DNA from 3 places in the Mesorhizobium sp. M1E.F.Ca.ET.045.02.1.1 genome. Region 2 is predicted to be linked to each of the others. Evidence: riboswitches for the same ligand, from Rfam matches in the RefSeq annotation. Region 2 holds a riboswitch; each other region holds the start of a gene.
What was found. Region 2 has a riboswitch for cobalamin ahead of EJ070_RS22065 (CbtB domain-containing protein). Riboswitches for the same ligand answer to the same signal wherever they lie in the genome.
Positions count from the first base shown of each region.

Region 1: another riboswitch for cobalamin. It lies ahead of bluB (5,6-dimethylbenzimidazole synthase); the one in region 2 lies ahead of EJ070_RS22065 (CbtB domain-containing protein).
Region 3: another riboswitch for cobalamin. It lies ahead of EJ070_RS33770 (co-chaperone GroES); the one in region 2 lies ahead of EJ070_RS22065 (CbtB domain-containing protein).

Region 1 covers NZ_CP034447.1:6,943,007-6,949,507, forward strand. The annotation lists gene dxs (1-deoxy-D-xylulose-5-phosphate synthase) at 1-1,178, opposite strand, end outside; gene EJ070_RS34040 (pirin family protein) at 1,458-2,378, opposite strand; gene EJ070_RS34045 (DUF2277 domain-containing protein) at 2,387-2,653, opposite strand; gene EJ070_RS34050 (exodeoxyribonuclease VII small subunit) at 2,677-2,928, opposite strand; gene EJ070_RS34055 (histone deacetylase family protein) at 2,932-3,858, opposite strand; cobalamin riboswitch at 3,974-4,152, shown strand; gene bluB (5,6-dimethylbenzimidazole synthase) at 4,193-4,924, shown strand; gene EJ070_RS34065 (hypothetical protein) at 4,957-5,937, opposite strand; gene EJ070_RS34070 (TetR/AcrR family transcriptional regulator) at 6,172-6,501, opposite strand, start outside.
Region 2 covers NZ_CP034447.1:4,591,419-4,597,919, forward strand. The annotation lists gene EJ070_RS22040 (isoprenylcysteine carboxylmethyltransferase family protein) at 1-303, opposite strand, end outside; gene EJ070_RS22045 (DUF1624 domain-containing protein) at 300-1,301, opposite strand; gene EJ070_RS22050 (MFS transporter) at 1,517-2,716, shown strand; gene EJ070_RS22055 (aromatic ring-hydroxylating dioxygenase subunit alpha) at 2,685-3,875, opposite strand; gene EJ070_RS22060 (gamma-glutamylcyclotransferase) at 4,014-4,700, shown strand; cobalamin riboswitch at 4,772-4,971, shown strand; gene EJ070_RS22065 (CbtB domain-containing protein) at 5,008-5,187, shown strand; gene EJ070_RS22070 (CbtA family protein) at 5,203-5,997, shown strand; gene cobU (bifunctional adenosylcobinamide kinase/adenosylcobinamide-phosphate guanylyltransferase) at 5,990-6,501, shown strand, end outside.
Region 3 covers NZ_CP034447.1:6,887,246-6,893,746, reverse strand. The annotation lists gene metH (methionine synthase) at 1-3,396, shown strand, start outside; cobalamin riboswitch at 3,471-3,759, shown strand; gene EJ070_RS33770 (co-chaperone GroES) at 3,758-4,075, shown strand; gene groL (chaperonin GroEL) at 4,181-5,803, shown strand; partial or broken gene EJ070_RS33760 (hypothetical protein) at 5,830-6,009, shown strand; gene EJ070_RS33755 (fatty acid desaturase) at 6,097-6,501, shown strand, end outside.

The sequences.
Region 1 (6,501 bases), 2.4 Mb from region 2:
TAGATGGCAGCGAAGGGCTTGTAGCCCTCGGTGGCCAAGCCGGCGGCGAAGGTCACCGCATGCTGCTCGGCGATGCCGACATCGAAGGTTCTGGCCGGGAACACCTCGCCGAAGAGGTCGAGGCCGGTGCCGCTCGGCATGGCGGCGGTGATCGCCACGATGCGGTCGTCCTCGCGGGCCTCCTGGATCAGGCTTTCGGCGAAGACCTTGGTGTAGCTCGGCGCGTTGGCCGGCGCCTTGGCCTGCGCGCCGGTGATGACGTCGAACTTGTTGACGCCGTGATATTTGTCGGCGGCGGCTTCCGCCGGCGCGTAGCCCTTGCCCTTCTGGGTCACGACATGGATCAGCACCGGGCCGTCGGCATTGTCGCGAACATTCTTCAGCACCGGGATCAGATGCTCCAGATTGTGTCCGTCGATCGGGCCGATGTGGAAAAATCCCATCTCCTCGAACAGCGTGCCGCCGGTGACGTAACCGCGCGCGTGCTCGACCGCCCGGGTGATGGCACTGTCGGCGCGCTTGCCGAAATAGGAGGTCAGCTTCTTGCCGAAATCGCGCAGGCCGAGATAGGTCTTGCCGGAGGCGAGCCTCGCCAGATAGGCGCTCATCGCGCCGGTCGGCGGCGCGATCGACATGTCGTTGTCGTTGAGGATGACGATCAGACGGGCGTCGAGCGCGCCGGCGTTGTTCATCGCCTCATAGGCCATGCCGGCCGACATCGCTCCGTCGCCAATCACCGCGATGACATTGTTGCGGCCGCCCGACAGATCGCGGCCCATGGCCATGCCGAGACCGGCGGAAATCGAGGTCGAGGAGTGTGCGGCGCCGAAGGGGTCGTATTCGCTCTCGGCTCGCCGCGTAAAGCCGGAGAGGCCACCCTCCTGGCGCAGCGTGCGGATGCGGTCGCGGCGGCCGGTCAGGATCTTGTGCGGATAAGCCTGGTGGCCGACATCCCAGATCAGCCGGTCTTCCGGCGTGTTGAAGACATAGTGCAGCGCGACCGTCAGCTCGACCACGCCAAGGCCGGCGCCGAGATGGCCGCCGGTGTGCGAAACGGCGTCGATCAGTTCGGCGCGCAGCTCGGTCGCCAGCTGCGGCAGCTCGCTTTCGTCGAGCGCCCGCAAATCCGCAGGGATGCGGACCTTGTCGAGAAGTGGCGTATCGGGCTTCGGGTTCACTCTTTGGCGGCCTGCTGAGATCTTTGGGAGCGGTTAACCGTTTCACGGGACCGCTCTGTCTTTTCTGTTTCACGCAATTCCGGACGGAAAACCGCTTCACACTTTTCCTGGAATTGCTCCCTGTTCCACGCAATTCCGGACGGAAAACCGTTTCACATTTTTCCTGGAATTGCTCCAACTTTCACAAATATGCGCCTTGATCATGCGCGAAATATGCCGCTGGCGAGCGAATGTAAATGCGTGTCAGTGACGCGGTTGGCGCAGGATGTCCATCCAGTTCTAACCTTCCGGCAACGGGATGAATTCTTCCTCATCGCCAGGAACGATATCGAAGCGGCCTGTCTTCCATTCTTCCTTGGCCTGCTCGATGCGTTCTTTCGAGGACGAAACGAAATTCCACCATATATAACGCTTGGAGCCCAGCGACGCTCCGCCGAACAGCATGAAATGCGCGCCCCGTTCGGACGAAACGACGATCTCCTCGCCCGGTTTGAACACCAGAAGCCGCTCCGCCGGAAAATGATCGCCGGCAATCGAGACCTCGCCCTCCAGCGTATAGATGGCGCGTTCCTCGGCATCGGCGGGGATTTTCACGCTGGCGCCCGCCGCCAGCCGCAGATCGGCATAAAGCGTGTCCGATGCGGTCGCGACCGGCGAGCGCAGCCCGGAAAATTCGCCGATGACGACGCGGCCGCTGACGCCTTCGGCGTCGATCTCGGGCAGGCGGATCACCGATGTGTTGGCGAAGACCGGGGCGATCTCCTCCTTGCCGTCGGGCAAGGCGAGCCAGGTCTGCAAGCCGGAGACCGACATCGGCGCGCCGCGCAGCTCTTCCGGCGTGCGCTCGGAGTGGACGATGCCGCGGCCGGCGGTCATCAGGTTCACATCGCCTGGCGCGATCACCATTTCGGTGCCGAGCGAGTCGCGGTGCCGGATCTTGCCGTCGAACAGATAGGTGACGGTGGAAAGCCCGATATGCGGATGCGGGCGCACGTCGATCGCATGGCCGGCGCGCAGGATGGCCGGCCCCATGCGGTCGAAGAAGATGAACGGTCCGACCAGCCTGCGTTTTGCGGTCGGCAAGGCGCGGCGGACCTCGAAGCCGCCGATGTCCTTGGCGTTGGGGATCACCATCAATTCGATCTGGTCGCAGGCGAAGGCGTCGCCGGCCTCGGGATCGTTGCCTGGAAAGAAGCTCATGGCAGGTCTCAGGCGAAGCGGAGCGCGGATCTGGCTTTCGCCTTGGCCGCCTCTTCCTCGCGATTGCGCGGATGCTGGGTGGTTTCCATCGAATCGAGCAGTTCGCGCGCCGCGGCGGCAATCGCCTCGACGGCATGGTGGAAGGCGTGCTCGTTGCGCTTGGAGGGCTTGGTCGAGCCGCTCAGCTTGCGCACGAACTGCAGGGCTGCATCATGGACCTCGTCGTCGGTTGCCGGCGGTTCGAAGTTGAACAGGGTCTTGATGTTTCGGCACATGCTTGAACTCCTTGCAACACACCTTACTCGGCGTCGAGCGGCTCCGTTCCAACCGGCTTGCCGTCGCGCGAAAGCCTGATCTTCTCGACTTTGTCCTCGGCCGCCTTGAGCAACCGGTCGCAATGCGCCTTCAGCGCCTCGCCGCGCTCGTAGATCCGGATGGACTGGTCGAGCGGGACGTCGCCGCGCTCCAGATCATCGACGATCTTCTCCAGCGCGTCGAGCGCCTGTTCGAAGCTCATCGTTTTGACGTCTTGGTTAGCTTCATCAGCCATCATTTATCCTTTCATCAGCCGCCCGACATGGGCGGCGACCGAAAATGCCAGTCCCTGCAGATCGTAGCCGCCCTCCAGCAGGCTGACGAGCCGGTTGCCGCTATGGCGCCCGGCGCGCTCCATCAACTGGCCGGTTGCCCAATCGAAATCGTCCTCGGTCAGGTTGATCTCGGCGAGCGGATCGCGATGGTGCGCATCGAAGCCGGCGGAAATGATGATCAGGTCCGGCGCGAACGCGTCGATCGACGGCAGCACGCGCGAAAGGAAGGCGTCGCGGAACAGCTCGCTGCCGGTGCGGGGTGCCAGCGGCGCGTTGACGATGTTGCCGGCGCCGGTTTCGCTTTTCGCGCCGGTGCCCGGATAGAGCGGCATCTGGTGCGTCGAGCAATAAAGCACCGACGGATCGTCCCAGAAGATGTCCTGCGTGCCGTTGCCGTGGTGGACGTCCCAATCGACGATGGCGACGCGCTCGGCCTGATGCTTCTTCTGTGCATGACGGGCGGCGATCGCCGCGGTGTTGAACAGGCAAAAGCCCATCGCGGTGGTCTTTTCGGCGTGGTGGCCGGGCGGGCGCGCGGCGACGAAGGCATTGGCGGCGCGGCCTTCGAAGACATCGTCTATCGCCGCGTTGGCGGCACCGATCGCCGTCACCGCGGCCTGCCAGCTCTTCGGGCTGGCGCTGGTGTCGGCGTCGATGGAGACGATACCGCTTGCGGGAATGGCCGCGCGGATGCGGGCAACAAAATCTTCCGGATGCGCGTAGAGGATGGTCGCCTCGTCGCCTTCCGGCGCCTTGACGCGGTCGAGAGCCGAAAAAGCCTCGTCATCCAGCACGCGCTCGATGGCGCGCAAACGGTCCGGCCTTTCAGGGTGGCCGGGCGGCGTGAGGTGTTCCAAGAATACCGGATGGGTGTAGAGACGGGTGGTCATGGCGCCTAATCTAGGCACGCGTGGCCCGGATGACCATGTTTGATGGCCGAATGGCTGGGGAAAATTGCGCCCGATAGTGTCGCTGGCGGCATTGGCGCGGCCTCTGCTTCGCGATAAGGTCGGACTGCTGCCTGGTGCCCGCGAGGCGGGAGAATCGGGAACACGGTTGAACTCCGTGGCGTGCCCAACGCTGTGAGGGGGACCGCGCCGGCAAAAGCCACTGTCCTAGACGGGAAGGCGCCGGACGTGGGTCGATCCCGAGCCAGAAGACCGGCCCGGCAGACATGGTCTTCCGCATGGTCAGGCGGAGGACTGCTGTCGCAAGGGACAAGCGATGCAGGCACAAGCGGCCGCCATGGGCGGCGATGACTTTGACCAATTGGCGCGCGATGCCGTCTATCGGGCGATGTTCACCCGGCGCGACGTGCGCAGCCATTTCGTTGCCGACGGTATCGACGATGCCGTTCTGGCGCGGCTGCTGACGGCCGCCCATCACGCGCCGTCGGTCGGCTACATGCAGCCCTGGAATTTCATCGTTATCCGCGATGTGACAAGGCGGCGGCAGGTGCGCGACCTGTTCCTTGCCGCGCGCGAGCAGGAATTGCCGGCGATCGAGGCGGAGCGGCAGGCCCTCTACCGCAAGCTGAAGCTCGAGGGCATCTGCGAAAGCGCGCTCAATCTCTGCATCACCTGCGACCGGCAGCGTTCAAGGAACTCGCCGCTCGGGCGCTGGCACAACCCGGAAATGGACCTCTACAGCACCGTCTGCGCGGTGCAGAACTTCTGGCTGGCGGCGCGGGCGGAAGGTGTCGGCGTCGGCTGGGTGAGCATCATCGAAACGGAAGCGCTGAAGCGGCTCCTGTCGATCCCCGAGCACGTCACGCCGGTTGCCTATCTCTGCGTCGGCCGTGTTTCGGAATTCGCGCCGAGGCCGGACCTCGAGGCGCATGGCTGGGGCAAGCGCCTGCCGCTGGCCGAGCTGGTGATGAGCGAGACCTTTTGCGGCGCCGGCGAGGCGCCGCTCAAGTCGGCGATTGCCCGCCTCGGAGAGCAGCCGAAGCCGTGATCGGGCTGCCGTCGTGATCAAGGGGCTGCCGATCAAGCAGCCCGGGGCGAATCCCAGCGCGAGCCGCCGAAGGAGCCGAGCGCCTTGTCGCGAAGCTCTCTGAATTTCGATGACGCTTCGGCCAGCCGCTGATCCCATTCCGGGTTCGGAACCTGGCCTTCGATGGCGTCGAAATAGACCTGCATCAGCGAGACGATGGCGAAGGGTTCGATGAAGGCCGCCTTGAAGGCCCAGGCAAAGACGATTGCCAGCACGAAGGCCCAGCCGGCAAGCTGGCCCGGCATGACCCACAGGATCGCGCCTGCCGGCGCCAGCATCAAAAGAAAGATGACGAAGGACACGCCCCACATGATCACCGCCAGCCAGACGGCGTTCTTGACCATGTGCTTGCCGTTCTGCGCGTAGAGCACGACGCCTTGCCTGGCGGTTTCGAACGGAGAGTTCGAATTGATGCGGATGTTGTAGCCGAGGATGATCTCGTCGACATAGGTCAGCGACAGGCGGATGACGGTGTTGATGAAGCTGACGAGGCCGTTCAAGCCCGGAATGGGCAAGAACGCCGCGATGCCGCCGATCAGGCCGGTGATGGCGCGGATGGCGCCCTTCACCAATTGGTCGACGACGAAAAGAATGTTGGCCTCGGCGAAGCGCTGGGTCACCACTTCCTTCGCATAGGCGATCTGGCGCTGGCCGTCGGGGACGTCGTGGCCATCGATCAGGTGGACCATGACGGCGATGTGACCGGCCTTGAGCACATAGAGGATATATTCGCGGATCCAGTAGACGGCGATCGAGACGACGCCGAAGCCGACAACCCCGCCCCACAAGGCAAAGGACATCGGTCCATCGGGATCGGTGGAGATGTGGCCGACACCGTAGCCGACGCTGGCGCCGGTGCCGGTCGCCATGATGTAGGCCAACGTGATGCCGAAATAGACGATCATGCGAAAGACGATGAACGGCCATGTCCGCATCATGATGGACACCGACCGGCCGATGCTGAAGTCCCACATGGCCCCGACTCTCCCGCCTCGCGCATGACCCCGAAAATCGGAATCGATTTTCGGAAAGGATCATGCGGCATAGTCAAAGTGTTACAGCGTCCTTTGCGCGTTCGAAGAACGCGCGGCGCTGTAAGAGAATGGTCGAGGAGGATGCGCTCGCGCCTGTCATTGTCAATTGCGACGGCGCCGCGCCAGTCCCAAAACCGGTGCACAAACCGGCGATATCCTTACCCGATCGTGCAGTCAGGGCTTTTTGCGCAGTCCTTCCAGTAGCTGCTTGAACGCCGCTATCGCCTTCTTCGACGTCGCCTCGGGGTCGTTCGAATTGGCAATGCGTTGCGAGGCCTGGCTGCTGGCGCCGTTGATCAGCCGCGCGGCGGTCTCGGGGTCGAGATCGGGCACGACGACGCCCTCTTCCTGCAGTCTCGTCAGATGATCCGTCATCGACGCGGTGCAGGCATTGGCGTTCGACCACTGCGCCGGATCGCCCAGCACCGCCGGGCCGTCGCGGAACATGATGCGCTGGATTTCCGGCTCCAACGCCATCTCGATATAGGTGGTGCATTCGTCGAC
Region 2 (6,501 bases):
GTTGGCGAGATACATCGGATTGCGGGTGACGCCGAAAGGGCCCGACGTCACCAGATGGTCGGGCTCGGCATTAGGATCGAGCGTGGTTTTCGCGCGCACCATGGCTCGGATCGCCGTGACCCAAAGTGCTGCGACGCCGAAGAGCGCCACCCAGCCGGCGCCGACCAGGATGTCGCCAAAGATGTCGCCGATCCAGGGCAGCGGGTAGAGCATGCCGAGCACGACGCTCAGCACTATCGCCACGACATAGATCACGGGCGGCCAGGGAATGATCCCGTGTCTGGGCTTTGCGACGCCTGTCATTGCTGCCCTCCCTCCATCTCGTCCTCGGTCGCGGCGGTGCAGGTGCTCGCCAGATCGGCCAGATGCGATTTCCAGGCGCTGGACTGGTCGTTGCTGTAGAGCTTGTCGAGAGACCCTTCGCCCTTCAGCGTGTCCAGCATGCAGCCACAATAGCTTGAACAGAACTTCGTGTCCCGCTGCTGTTCGCACTGCGCCTGGCAAGCCGGCAGGAAGCCGGCTTCCTTGTCCTGAGGGGCGGGAGGCATGACCTGCGACAACAGCCAGACCGAGCCGAACAGCACCGGCTGATGGATGAGGTAGAAGGCAAGGCTGTGCCGGCCAATGAAGGTGAGCGGGTTCGACCAACGGCTGGGTGTCCAGGTTCCCAGCCAGGCGAGAAGGCCCGACGCTGAAGCGAGCTTAACCGCCGCCATGCCCGCGAGCACCGCGCCGAACCATGGAAACTGCGGCACATAGTCGTTGGAGCGCGGGTTGGTCGCCGACAGCCCGACCCACCACAGCGCCGGATGGTCGAAGACTTCCGAGCGCAGATAGGAGGGCGCCGCGATCACGGCTGCTGCGACAATTGCCGTCAGCAGCGCCGGCAGCCTGAGAAACGCGAGACCGAGCAGGCTGGCCAGCGCGATCTCATGCAGGATGCCGAAGAAGATGAAGCCGTCCGGAGTCGCGATATAGGTGACGGCCGAGATGGCGATCGCCGCGACCGCAACCATGGCAAAGCGTTTCCAGAAGCCCGGCCAGCGGATCTGGCGGCCATGCGCCAGGAACAGGCTGACGCCGACCAGGAAAAGGAAGGTCGAGGCGATGCCGCGGGCGTAGAGCTTCCACCAGCCGAAAGCGGTCAGGCCGGGCGCTGTGTAGCCGAAGTTTTCGAGGTCCCAGGTGAAGTGGTAGCTCGCCATTGCGATCAGCGCGATGCCGCGCAGGATATCGATGGCGGCGATGCGGCCGTGCTTCGGCGCGTCCTGAACGGGGTCGCTCGTCGTTTGAAGGCTCATGATCTCGCAATCCGATTCAGTCGTGCCAAACGACTATCACGGTTCGGCCGAACAACAGAGCGTGGATCGGCGGCGGCCGCCGCAGCCGCCCGGCAAGCCGCTTTAGGCCAGCGGCGGAAAGCCTTTGACCGGCTTCGCTTTTCGGCTTTTCGGAGTCGGTTTCCTGCTACCGGTCCGCTACTAGATTTGGCGAGCGATTCACTTTCGGAGGGCCGATGTCCACCCATGTGCGCCATCCGATCTGGCTTCCGGCTCTGAGGCCCGCCGATGCGCGCACCTTCGCCTCGCTCTATGCGGTCGAATCCTTCGCCCGCGCCACGATCTCCAGCGTCATCCCGATCCAGGCCTACGAGATCCTGCAAAATGAGCAGACCGTCTCGATCCTCTACACCATCGTGTCGCTGCTCGGACTTTCGGTGACGCTGTTCATGCCGATGCTGATCCGCCGCTTCGCCCGACGCTGGGTCTACACGGCCGGCTGCCTGATGCTGGCGCTCGGCTCGGTCTTCTTCGTCACCCACACACTGCCGGGCCAACTCGCCGGCATGCTCTGCCGCGTCATGGGGGCGAGCGCGCTGTCGATCACGCTCAACCTCTACATCATGGACCACATCCGCAAGACCGATTTCATGCAGGCGGAATCGCTGCGCATAGCGTGGTCGATGTTCGCCTGGACAGGTGGGCCGACGCTCGGCATCTTCCTCTACACGCGCTTCGGCATCTATGCCGCGCATGGCGCGGTCGTGGCCTTCGCGCTGTCGCTGCTGGCGCTGTTCTGGGCCTACCGGCTGGGCGACAACCCGTCGATCCGCCCCGGCAAGAGCCGGCCGGCCAATCCGCTCGCCAATATCGGCCGCTTCATCGCGCAGCCGAGGCTCAGGCTCGCCTGGCTGATCGCCTTCGGCCGCTCCTGCTTCTGGACGACCTTCTTCGTCTATGGTCCGCTGTTCATGGTGATCACGGGCGAGGGCAAGCTTGCAGGCGGGCTGCTGGTTTCGGCGGGCAACGCGCTCTTGTTCATGGCGATCTTCTGGGGCAAGGCGGGCAAGCGCTTCGGCGGCCGCCAGACTATGACCTTCGCCTATTTCGCCATGGCGGCGATGCTTTTTGCGGCAGGCGGAGTCGGCGAGACCGCGCCGCTGCTCACCGCTGCCTTCCTGCTCTGCGGCGCGCTCTTCACCATCGCGCTCGATGCGCTGGGCTCGACCGCCTTCATGCGCTCGGTGCGCGCTTACGAGAGGGCGCAGATGGCGGCGGTCTACCGCACCTATCTCGACTTTTCCGAGCTGACGCCGCCGCTGGTCTATTCGGTGGTGCTGAGCTTTTTCGGGCTGGGCTCGGTGTTCGTCACGCTCGGCCTGTTGGCCGCCTTCTGCGGCTTTTTCACCTGGCGCTATCTGCCGAAGTCGTTTTGAACTCTGCGTGGCGCCCTCGCACCCATTCGTGGAAGCGGCGCAGGTCGTATTCCTCAGGCATCAGCACGCCGGCCTCGTGGCGGATCGAGCGCAGGCCCTTCTGATTGACCTCGCAGATCGCGGCGTCCTCCTCCAGCACCTGGGTGCCGAAGGCGACGATGTTGTCGATATCGGTTTGCGCAAGAGCATCGGGCGCGAACAGCCATTCGGCGGTGAGCTCCGTCAGCTCGGGTCCCAGCGGGGCGAGCCTCACCGTGCGGACATAGTCGACATGGCCGACGATGAACATCGAGGGCAGCGACGTTGCGTAGGTCTGGCCGGCGGCGCGCTCGGCCGGCGTCAGGCCGGCAAAGACCGGACCATGCACGCGCCCGTCGCGCGACCAGGTCTCGGCGCCGGCGCGCAGGCCGCCGGAAAACTCCGGCGCGTCGTTGTCGGCGTGGCGGGCCCATTCCGGATCGTCGTGCCTCGCCATCAGGCCCCGGCCGTAGATCGGCACCAGCCGCGACAGGTCCTTGTGGACGCCCGGGCAGTGCAGGCACTCGTTGAAGTTCTCCCAGAAAATCTTCCAGTTGCAGTTCATCACCTTGCTGAGCCGATGCCCGGTGACGAGCGTCTCCAGCGGCCAGTTGGCAAGGTCGCCGGAGGCGGGATCGAACGAGGCTTCCGCCGTGCCGCCGGCATCCTTTGCAAGGTTGATGAAGACGAAGCCGCGCCACACCGACAGCGCCACGCGGTAGAGCGGGTAATCGGTCTTGTCGAATCCCTCGGGCAGCGATTTCGACGGCACGCGCACGAGATCGCCGCGCAGCGAATAGGACCAGGCGTGATAGGGGCAGGTGAGGAGCCTTGCCTTCAGCCGGCCTGCGCTTTCCTGGCAAAGCTGCGAGCCGCGATGCCGGCAGGTGTTGTGGAAGGCGCGCAAGCTCCCGGTCTCGTCGCGCAGCACGACGACCTCCTGCGAGCCGATGCGGATTGCGCGGAAGGCGAGGGGGTCCGCGAGATCGGCCTCGCGGCAGACCATCAGCCAGCTTCGGTACCAGATCGCATCGAGATCGCGCAGATACCCGTCGGCGTCCCGATAGGCGGACGACGGCAAGGTCGGCTCGAGGCGGGTCAGGCCGTTATAGAGATCGCGTTGGCTCGGATTCGGCTGCATCGGCTTCTCCCTGGCTGCCGACAGCCGACACCCGGCCAAACCCGTTGTCAATCGTGTGGCCATTGTGATGTCCCGGTGCCGCCTTTAAGGTCGCTCGCGATCGCCGACGGGTTCGCCGGCCGGCCAGGGTGGCAAGGCATGCCTGCAAGAACGATGTCGCTTACCGAGGAACTGGTCGCCCGCTGTTATCGCGCGGTCGAGGATCCAGGGCCTGATCCTGACGCGCAGCATCTCTCCGACAGCGACTATGAAGAGATGCTGGATGCATTCGAGGGCGAGTTGCCTGCAACCGAACCGCTGTGGCTGTTCGGCTATGGCTCGCTGATCTGGAAGCCCGAAATCGAGCATGTCGAGGAGCGGGTCGCCGTGGCACGGGGCTGGCACCGCTCCTTCTGCATGAAGATGACGCGCTGGCGCGGCACCAAGCAGAGCCCGGGTCTGATGATGGCGATGGATCGCGGCGGCGAATGCAAGGGCGTCGCCTTCCGCCTGAACGGTGGCGAGCGCCGGCAAGCGCTGGACAAGCTTTTCCGTCGTGAGATGACCCTCAAGCCGACCAGCTACCACCCCCGCCTGCTGCAGCTCGCAACGGACAATGGGCCGTTGAGGGCGCTCGCTTTCGTCATCAATCGCAAGGGTACGACCTATGCCGGGCCGCTCAGTGAAAGCGAGGTGGTGGAAAGGCTGGCGACGTCCTGCGGCCATTGGGGTTCCGGTGCCGACTATCTCTACAACACCGTCAAAAATCTCGAAGCGCGTGGCATCCACGATGCCCATCTGTGGCGGCTGCAGCAGCTTGTCGCCGAAAGGATCGCGGCCTCCTAGCATGTGAATCCATGCCGCAATCGCGCTCCGGCATGGCGGAATTTGGTTTGCCGCCTGCGGCGATTCTGCCTATAGTCGCTCGCGTCGTCGGTTCCGTTTTTGGAGCCAAGAGGGAATGCGGTGAGGGGTGGATTTCCTGCCCAAAGCCGTGGCTGCCCCCGCAACTGTGTGCGGTAGTCCTCTCCATAAACCACTGAGGATTTTCCTCGGGAAGGTGGGGAAGGGCGCGGATCCGCGAGCCAGGAGACCTGCCGGCGACAGGAAAGTTGACTTCGATGCCCTCGGGTGGAGGGCGAAAGGACAAGACATGAATACCGCTTCCGTCTCCCTCGGCGCCTCCGTCTCCTCGCAGTCGCGCATCATGCAGCTCGCTCTCGCGGCGCTGCTCGGCATCTTCGTCGTCGGCTTCGTCGGCTTCTCGCATATCGATGCGGTCCACAACGCTGCCCACGACTATCGCCACTCGATGGCGTTTCCCTGCCACTGAGGAAGGCCTGACATCATGAATCTGTTTCGCAACGTCGTGTTCATCGCGGCGATCGCGGGGCTCGTGGCGGGCATCGCGCTCGCCTGCATGCAGGCCTATGCGACCGTGCCGCTGATCCTGAAGGCAGAAGTCTATGAAAAGGCCGGCGGCGGCCATCACCACGACCATGCCGCCAGCACAAACAACAATGCGATGAGCTCGGCCGCTCCCGCGGACAACGCGATGAGCAGCGCGGCTCCGACCCCCGCCGAAGCGGCTGCTCCGGCCGAGGACGAGGGCTGGGCGCCGGCAGACGGCTTCGAGCGCTTTGCCTTCAACGTCGTCGCCAACATCGTCACCGGTGTCGGCTTCGGGCTGATCCTGGTCGCGGTTTCCGAATTCGCCGGCGGCATCGGCAATTGGCGACAGGGCGTGTTCTGGGGCCTGGCCGGCTTTGCCGTGTTCACCCTGGCGCCCGGCCTCGGCCTGCCGCCCGAGCTGCCGGCAATGCCTGCGGCAGAGCTTTTGCCGCGCCAGATCTGGTGGACTTCGACAGTGGCCGCGACAGCGATCGGGCTCGGCTTGATCGCCTTTCGCAAGTCGCTGCCGCTGGCCATCCTTGGCGTGGCGCTGATCGTGGCGCCGCACATCGTCGGCGCGCCGCAGCCCGAAAGCTTCGAGACGGCGATCCCAGAAGGCCTGCATCACCAGTTCGTGGTGGCGGTGACGCTCACCGATCTGGTGTTCTGGCTGGTGCTGGGCGCGGTCGTCGGCGTGGTGCGCGGCCGCTTCACCGGCGCGGCGACCAGCCTGCGCGGCAGCTTTGCCTGATCGCGCCGAGGGTCGCCTGACCTTCATCATCGGCGGTGCGCGCTCGGGCAAGAGCGCGCATGCCGAGGCGTTGGTGACGGCCAGTCCGTCGCCCTGGACTTACATCGCCACTGCGCAGGCCTATGACGACGAGATGCGCGAGCGCATCGCGCTGCATCGCGCTCGGCGCGGCGAAGGCTGGGTGACGATTGATGCGCCGCTCGATCTTGTCGGCGCGATCGAGGCTTTGCCCGATCACCAGCCGGTGCTGATCGATTGCCTGACATTGTGGCTGACCAATCATATGCTGGCGGAACATGATGTCGAGGCCGAGTGCCGGCGGCTCTCGGATGTGCTGTCGCGTCCGCGCGGGCCTTGGTTCGTGGTATCGAACGAAGTCGGGCTTGGCATCGTGCCGGACAATGCGCTGGCGCGCCGGTTCCGCGATGCCGCCGGCCGGCTCAACCAGCAGGTCGCGGCCGTTGCCGATAGTGTGCTGATGATGGTGGCGGGGCTGCCGCTCAA
Region 3 (6,501 bases), 2.3 Mb from region 2:
CAACAGGAAGACGGCAAGCGGCGGTTTGTCGCCGGCGCTCTCGGGCCGACCAACCGCACCGCCTCGATGTCGCCGGATGTCAACAATCCCGGTTACCGCGCCGTGACTTTCGACAAATTGCGCTATGCCTATGGCGAGCAGCTGCGCGGGCTGCTCGATGGCGGCGCCGACATCATCCTGATCGAGACCATCTTCGACACGCTGAACGCCAAGGCGGCGATCTTCGCCTGCAACGAGATCTTTGTCGAAAAGGGCATTCATCTGCCGGTCATGATCTCCGGCACGATCACCGACCTGTCCGGCCGCACGCTCTCCGGCCAGACGCCGACGGCGTTCTGGCATTCGGTCCGTCACGCCAGCCCGTTCACGATCGGCCTCAATTGCGCGCTCGGCGCCAACGCCATGCGCGCGCATCTGGATGAGCTTTCGGGCGTAGCCGGCACCTTTGTCTGCGCCTATCCGAATGCCGGCCTGCCTAATGAATTCGGCCGGTATGACGAGAGCCCGGAATTCATGGCTGAACAGATCGAGGGTTTTGCGCGCGACGGATTGGTCAATGTCGTCGGCGGCTGCTGCGGCTCGACGCCGGACCATATCCGCGCCATCGCGGCGGCGGTTAAGAAATATCCGCCGCGCGCCATCCCGAAGATCGAGCCGAAGATGCGCCTGTCGGGCCTCGAGCCGTTCACGCTGACCGACGAGATTCCGTTCGTCAATGTCGGCGAGCGCACCAATGTCACGGGCTCCGCCAGGTTCAGGAAGCTGATCACGGCGGGCGACTATGTCGCCGCGCTCGATGTCGCGCGCGACCAGGTCGCCAACGGCGCCCAGATCATCGACATCAACATGGACGAGGGCCTGATCGATTCGAAGAAGGCGATGGTCGAATATCTCAACCTGATCGCGGCCGAGCCGGACATTGCCCGCGTTCCCGTGATGATCGACAGTTCCAAGTGGGAAGTCATCGAGGCCGGCCTCAAATGCGTCCAGGGCAAGCCGCTGGTCAACTCCATCTCCATGAAGGAAGGCGAGAAAGCGTTCCTGCATCATGCCAGGCTGGTGCGCGCCTATGGCGCTGCGGTGGTCGTCATGGCCTTCGACGAGGACGGCCAGGCCGACACCAGGGCGCGCAAGGTCGAGATCTGCACCCGCGCCTACAAGCTCCTGACTGAACAGGCAGGCTTCCCGCCCGAGGATATCGTCTTCGATCCGAACGTGTTCGCCATCGCCACCGGCATCGATGAACACAACAATTACGGTGTCGATTTCATCGACGCTGCGCGCGAGATCACCGCGACGCTTCCTCATGTCCATATTTCGGGCGGCGTGTCGAACCTCTCCTTTTCGTTCCGCGGCAACGAACCGGTGCGCGAGGCCATGCATGCCGTGTTCCTCTACCACGCCATCCAGGCGGGCATGGACATGGGCATCGTCAATGCCGGGCAGCTTGCCGTCTACGACACCATCGACCCGGAACTGCGCGAAGCCTGCGAGGATGTTGTCAACAACCGTGAGCCAAAGGGCGGCGGCACGGCGACCGAGCGCATGCTGGAACTCGCCGGACGCTTCAAGGGCACGGCGGGCAAGGAGGCGCAGGAACGCGTTCTCGCCTGGCGCGACTGGCCGGTCGAGCAGCGCATTTCGCACGCGCTGGTCAATGGCATCACCGAATTCATCGACGCGGACACGGACGACGCGCGGCGCGCCGCCGAGCGGCCGCTGCATGTCATCGAAGGCCCGCTGATGGCGGGCATGAATGTCGTCGGCGACCTGTTCGGCGCCGGCAAGATGTTCCTGCCGCAAGTGGTGAAGTCGGCCCGCGTGATGAAGCAGGCGGTGGCCGGCCTGCTGCCGCACATGGAGGCGGAGAAGCTGGCGAACGCCGCCAGCGGGATCGACAATGGCGAGCGCCAGACCGCCGGCAAGATCCTGATGGCGACGGTAAAGGGCGATGTCCACGACATCGGCAAGAACATCGTCGGCGTGGTCCTTGCCTGCAACAATTATGAGATCATCGATCTTGGCGTCATGGTGCCTGCGGCGAAGATCCTGCAGACGGCGCGTGAGCTAAAGGTCGACGTCATCGGCCTGTCCGGCCTGATCACGCCCTCGCTCGACGAGATGGCGCATATGGCGGCCGAGATGGAACGTGAAGGCTTCGACATTCCGCTGCTGATCGGCGGTGCGACGACCAGCCGCGTGCATACGGCGGTCAAGATCCATCCGCGCTATGCGAAAGGCCAGACGGTGTATGTCGCCGACGCCAGCCGCGCCGTCGGCGTGGTGTCGGCACTGCTGTCGAACGAGGCCAAGGCCGGCTATGTCGAGAACGTTCGCGCGGAGTACAAGAAGGTTGCCGACGCGCATGCGCGCAGCGAAGCCGACAAGCAGCGGCTGCCGCTCGCCAGGGCGCGGGCCAATGCCCACAAGGTCGACTGGACGGGCTACGAGCCGCCAAAACCGTCCTTCCTTGGCCTAAAGGTCTTCGAAGGCTGGGATCTGGCCGAGCTTGCCCGCTATATCGACTGGACGCCATTCTTCCAAACCTGGGAGTTGAAGGGCCGCTATCCCAAAATCCTCGACGACGAGGACCAGGGGCCGGCGGCACGCCAGCTCTTCGAGGACGCCCAGGCGATGCTGGCGAAGATCATCGCGGAAAAATGGTTTGCGCCCAAGGGCGTGATCGGCTTCTGGCCGGCCAATACCGCCGGCGACGATATCAGACTGTTCACGGATGAGGCCCGCTCGCACGAACTGGCGACATTCTTCACGCTGCGCCAGCAGCTGGCCAAGCACGACGGCAAGGCCAATGTCGCATTGTCGGATTTCGTGGCGCCTGTGGACAGCGGCAAGGCCGACTATGTGGGCGGCTTCATAGTCACCGCGGGCATCGAGGAAGTGACGATCGCCGAGCGCTTCGTGCGGGCCAACGACGACTATTCCTCGATCATGGTCAAGGCGCTGGCCGACCGTTTCGCCGAAGCCTTCGCAGAGCGCATGCACGAGAAGGTGCGCAAGGAGTTCTGGGGTTACGCGCCCGATGAGAACCTGGCCCCGGACGACCTGATCGGCGAACCCTATCGCGGCATCCGCCCGGCACCTGGCTATCCGGCGCAACCCGACCATACGGAAAAGGCGACGCTGTTTCGTCTGCTCGACGGCGAACGCAATGCGGCCGTCAGCCTGACCGAAAGCTTCGCCATGTGGCCCGGCTCCTCCGTCTCCGGCATCTACCTGTCGCATCCCGAAAGCTATTATTTCGGCGTCGCTAAGGTCGAGCGCGATCAGGTCGAGGACTATGCGCGGCGCAAGGCCATGCCGCTGGCGGAGGTCGAGCGCTGGCTTGGGCCGATCCTCAACTATGTGCCGGCGCGCTACGCCGAAGCGGCGGAGTAAGTCCCTATTACCGCCAGTCGTCCTTGCCCCTGACCGATCTCGCATTCCTGTGGACCGGTTTGGGCGATCGATGATTTGATCAGGGTGCTTAAGGTGCACGTTCGTCTCGCGGATGGGATAATTGGGAAGTCGGTGCCGGCGCTGCCCCCGCTACGGCAGCGGCGCTTTTCGTCTCCACAAGGACCACTGGGCCAAGGCCTGGGAAGCTGCCGAGATGGCGGAACTGTTTTTGATTACCCCTATCTCGATTTCCACTATTTTGGGGCGCTCGAGAATTAAGTTTGGCACTTCTATCTAACGAGTGCCAACCGGGCTATATATATGGGCGTGGCCGCTATGCCGGCCTCAGAAAGAAGCTTCCATGAAATTCCGGCCACTCCAAGACCGCGTCGTCATCAGGCGCGCGGAAAGTGACACCAAATCCAAGGGCCGCATCATTGTTCCCGACAATGCCAAGGAAAAGCCGCAGGAAGGCGAAGTCATCGCCGTCGGCCAGGGCGCACGCGACGAAGACGGCGCGCTGGTCGAGCTCAAGGTCAAGGCGGGCCACCTGATCCTGTTCGGCAAATGCTCGGGCACCGAGGTCAAGATCGACGGCGATGACCTTCTGATCATGAAGAAAGCCGACATCATGGGCATCATCTTCAACAAGACCGTGGCTGCCAAGAGGGCAGCCTGACGTGCGCGCCGCGCGTATTCACCGGACGCGCATAGGACGCTCCCGATTCTGAGTCTCCGGGCGACGCCGTCGGCGTCTTGCCGTCCCAACCGAACTGGAAAAATCATGCCCCCCAAGGAAATCAAATTCTCCACCGATGCCCGCGACCGCATGCTGCGCGGCGTCGAGCTTCTCAACAGCGCCGTCAAGGTGACACTAGGCCCCAAGGGCCGCAATGTCGTCATCGACAAGGCCTATGGCGCGCCACGCATCACCAAGGACGGCGTCGCCGTCGCCAAGGAAATCGAGCTTGCCGACAAGTTCGAGAACATGGGCGCGCAAATGGTGCGCGAAGTGGCCTCGAAGACCAACGACCTTGCCGGTGACGGCACAACCACCGCCACGGTGCTGGCCGCATCGATCCTGCGCGAAGGCGCCAAGCTCGTCGCCGCCGGCATGAACCCGATGGACCTGAAGCGTGGCATCGACCAGGCCGTTACCGCGGTGGTCAAGGAAGTCCAGGCGCGGTCCAAGAAGGTCAAATCGGCCGGTGAGATCGCGCAGGTCGGCACCATCGCCGCCAATGGCGATGCCACCGTCGGCGACATGATCGCCAAGGCGATGGACAAGGTCGGCAACGACGGCGTCATCACCGTCGAGGAAGCAAAGACCGCCGAGACCGAACTCGACGTCGTCGAAGGCATGCAGTTCGACCGCGGCTATCTCTCGCCCTATTTCGTCACCAATGCCGAGAAGATGCGCGCCGAGCTGGAGGACGCCTACGTCCTCATCCATGAAAAGAAGCTCGGCAATCTGCAAACGCTGCTGCCGATCCTCGAAGCCGTGGTGCAAAGTGGCAAGCCATTGTTGATCATCGCCGAGGATGTCGAGGGCGAGGCGCTGGCGACGCTCGTCGTCAACAAGCTGCGCGGCGGCCTCAAGGTCGCGGCCGTCAAGGCGCCTGGCTTCGGCGATCGCCGCAAGGCGATGCTGGAAGACATCGCCGTGCTCACCGCCGGCCAGATGATTTCCGAGGATCTCGGCATCAAACTGGAGAACATTGCCATTGACATGCTCGGCCGCGCCAAGCGCGTGCTGATCGAGAAGGACACGACCACGATCATAGACGGCGCCGGCACCAAGGCGACCATTCAGGCGCGCATACAGCAGATCAAAAGTCAGATCGAGGAAACCACTTCCGACTACGACAAGGAAAAGCTGCAGGAGCGACTGGCGAAGCTCGCCGGCGGCGTTGCAGTCATTCGCGTCGGCGGCGCCACCGAGTCCGAAGTCAAGGAAAAGAAGGATCGCATCGACGACGCGCTGAATGCTACGCGTGCCGCTGTGGAAGAAGGCATCGTTGCAGGCGGTGGCGTGGCGCTCTTGCGCGCCAGATCGGCGCTTGCCGGCTTGAATGGCGCCAATGCCGATGTGACGGCGGGTATCTCGATCGTGCTGAGGGCGCTTGAGGCGCCGGTCCGCCAGATCGCAGAAAATGCAGGCGTCGAAGGTTCGATCGTCGTCGGCAAGCTCTCCAAGGGCAAGGACTACAATCAGGGCTTCGACGCCCAGAACGAGATTTATGTCGATATGATCAAGGCTGGCATCGTCGACCCGGCAAAGGTGGTGCGGACCGCACTCCAGGACGCCGGTTCGATCGCCGCCCTGTTGATCACCGCCGAGGCCATGATCACCGACGTTCCAGCCAAGGATGCCGCGCCATCCCCCGGCGGTGGCATGGGCAATTGACCGACTCCCTGCCGGGAACGCGCTGCGATGCCCATCGCGCCGAGCGCGAAGCGCTGAAGGTCGCCGACAATGAGCGGGTTTTGGCGGAAGCTGCGGCTGCCAAGGCTGAGGTAAGGGCGGAAGCCGGAGCCCGTCAGACAGAAATGGGCAATCGGGTCTCGCGCGTCGTGGCCGACGAGGCGCCCCGCAAGGCCCGTCAGGCCTAATACTTCAACACCTGCGCCCAATCCCACGGGCGCGGCCATTGCCCTAGCAGATGATCGCAGGGTGGCGAAAAAAACGGACTGGTTATAATGAGCGCACATGTCTATCCACCCGCTTCACTTGTTGAAGACAATGCCGGAGCGTGGTTGAAGAAGCTGGCGAAATACCGACAGCCGCGTCTAGGGCGTAGCGCCTTCGAACTGTTCATCACTCTTGTCCCTTTCGCCATCTTCTGGGCGGCTGCTTGTCTTTCGCTGACCAACAGCTTCTGGCCCGGGCTGATCGCGATCCTTCCTGCCAGCGGCTTCCTGCTTAGGCTGTTCATGATCCAGCACGATTGCGGCCACGGCTCGTTCTTCGCCCGTCGCGGACTCGATGACTGGACCGGCCGCCTGCTTGGGGTCCTGACTCTGACCCCATATGACTATTGGAGGCGCGCTCACGCCGCCCATCATGCGACTGCAGGCAATCTCGACGAACGCGGAGTCGGTGAC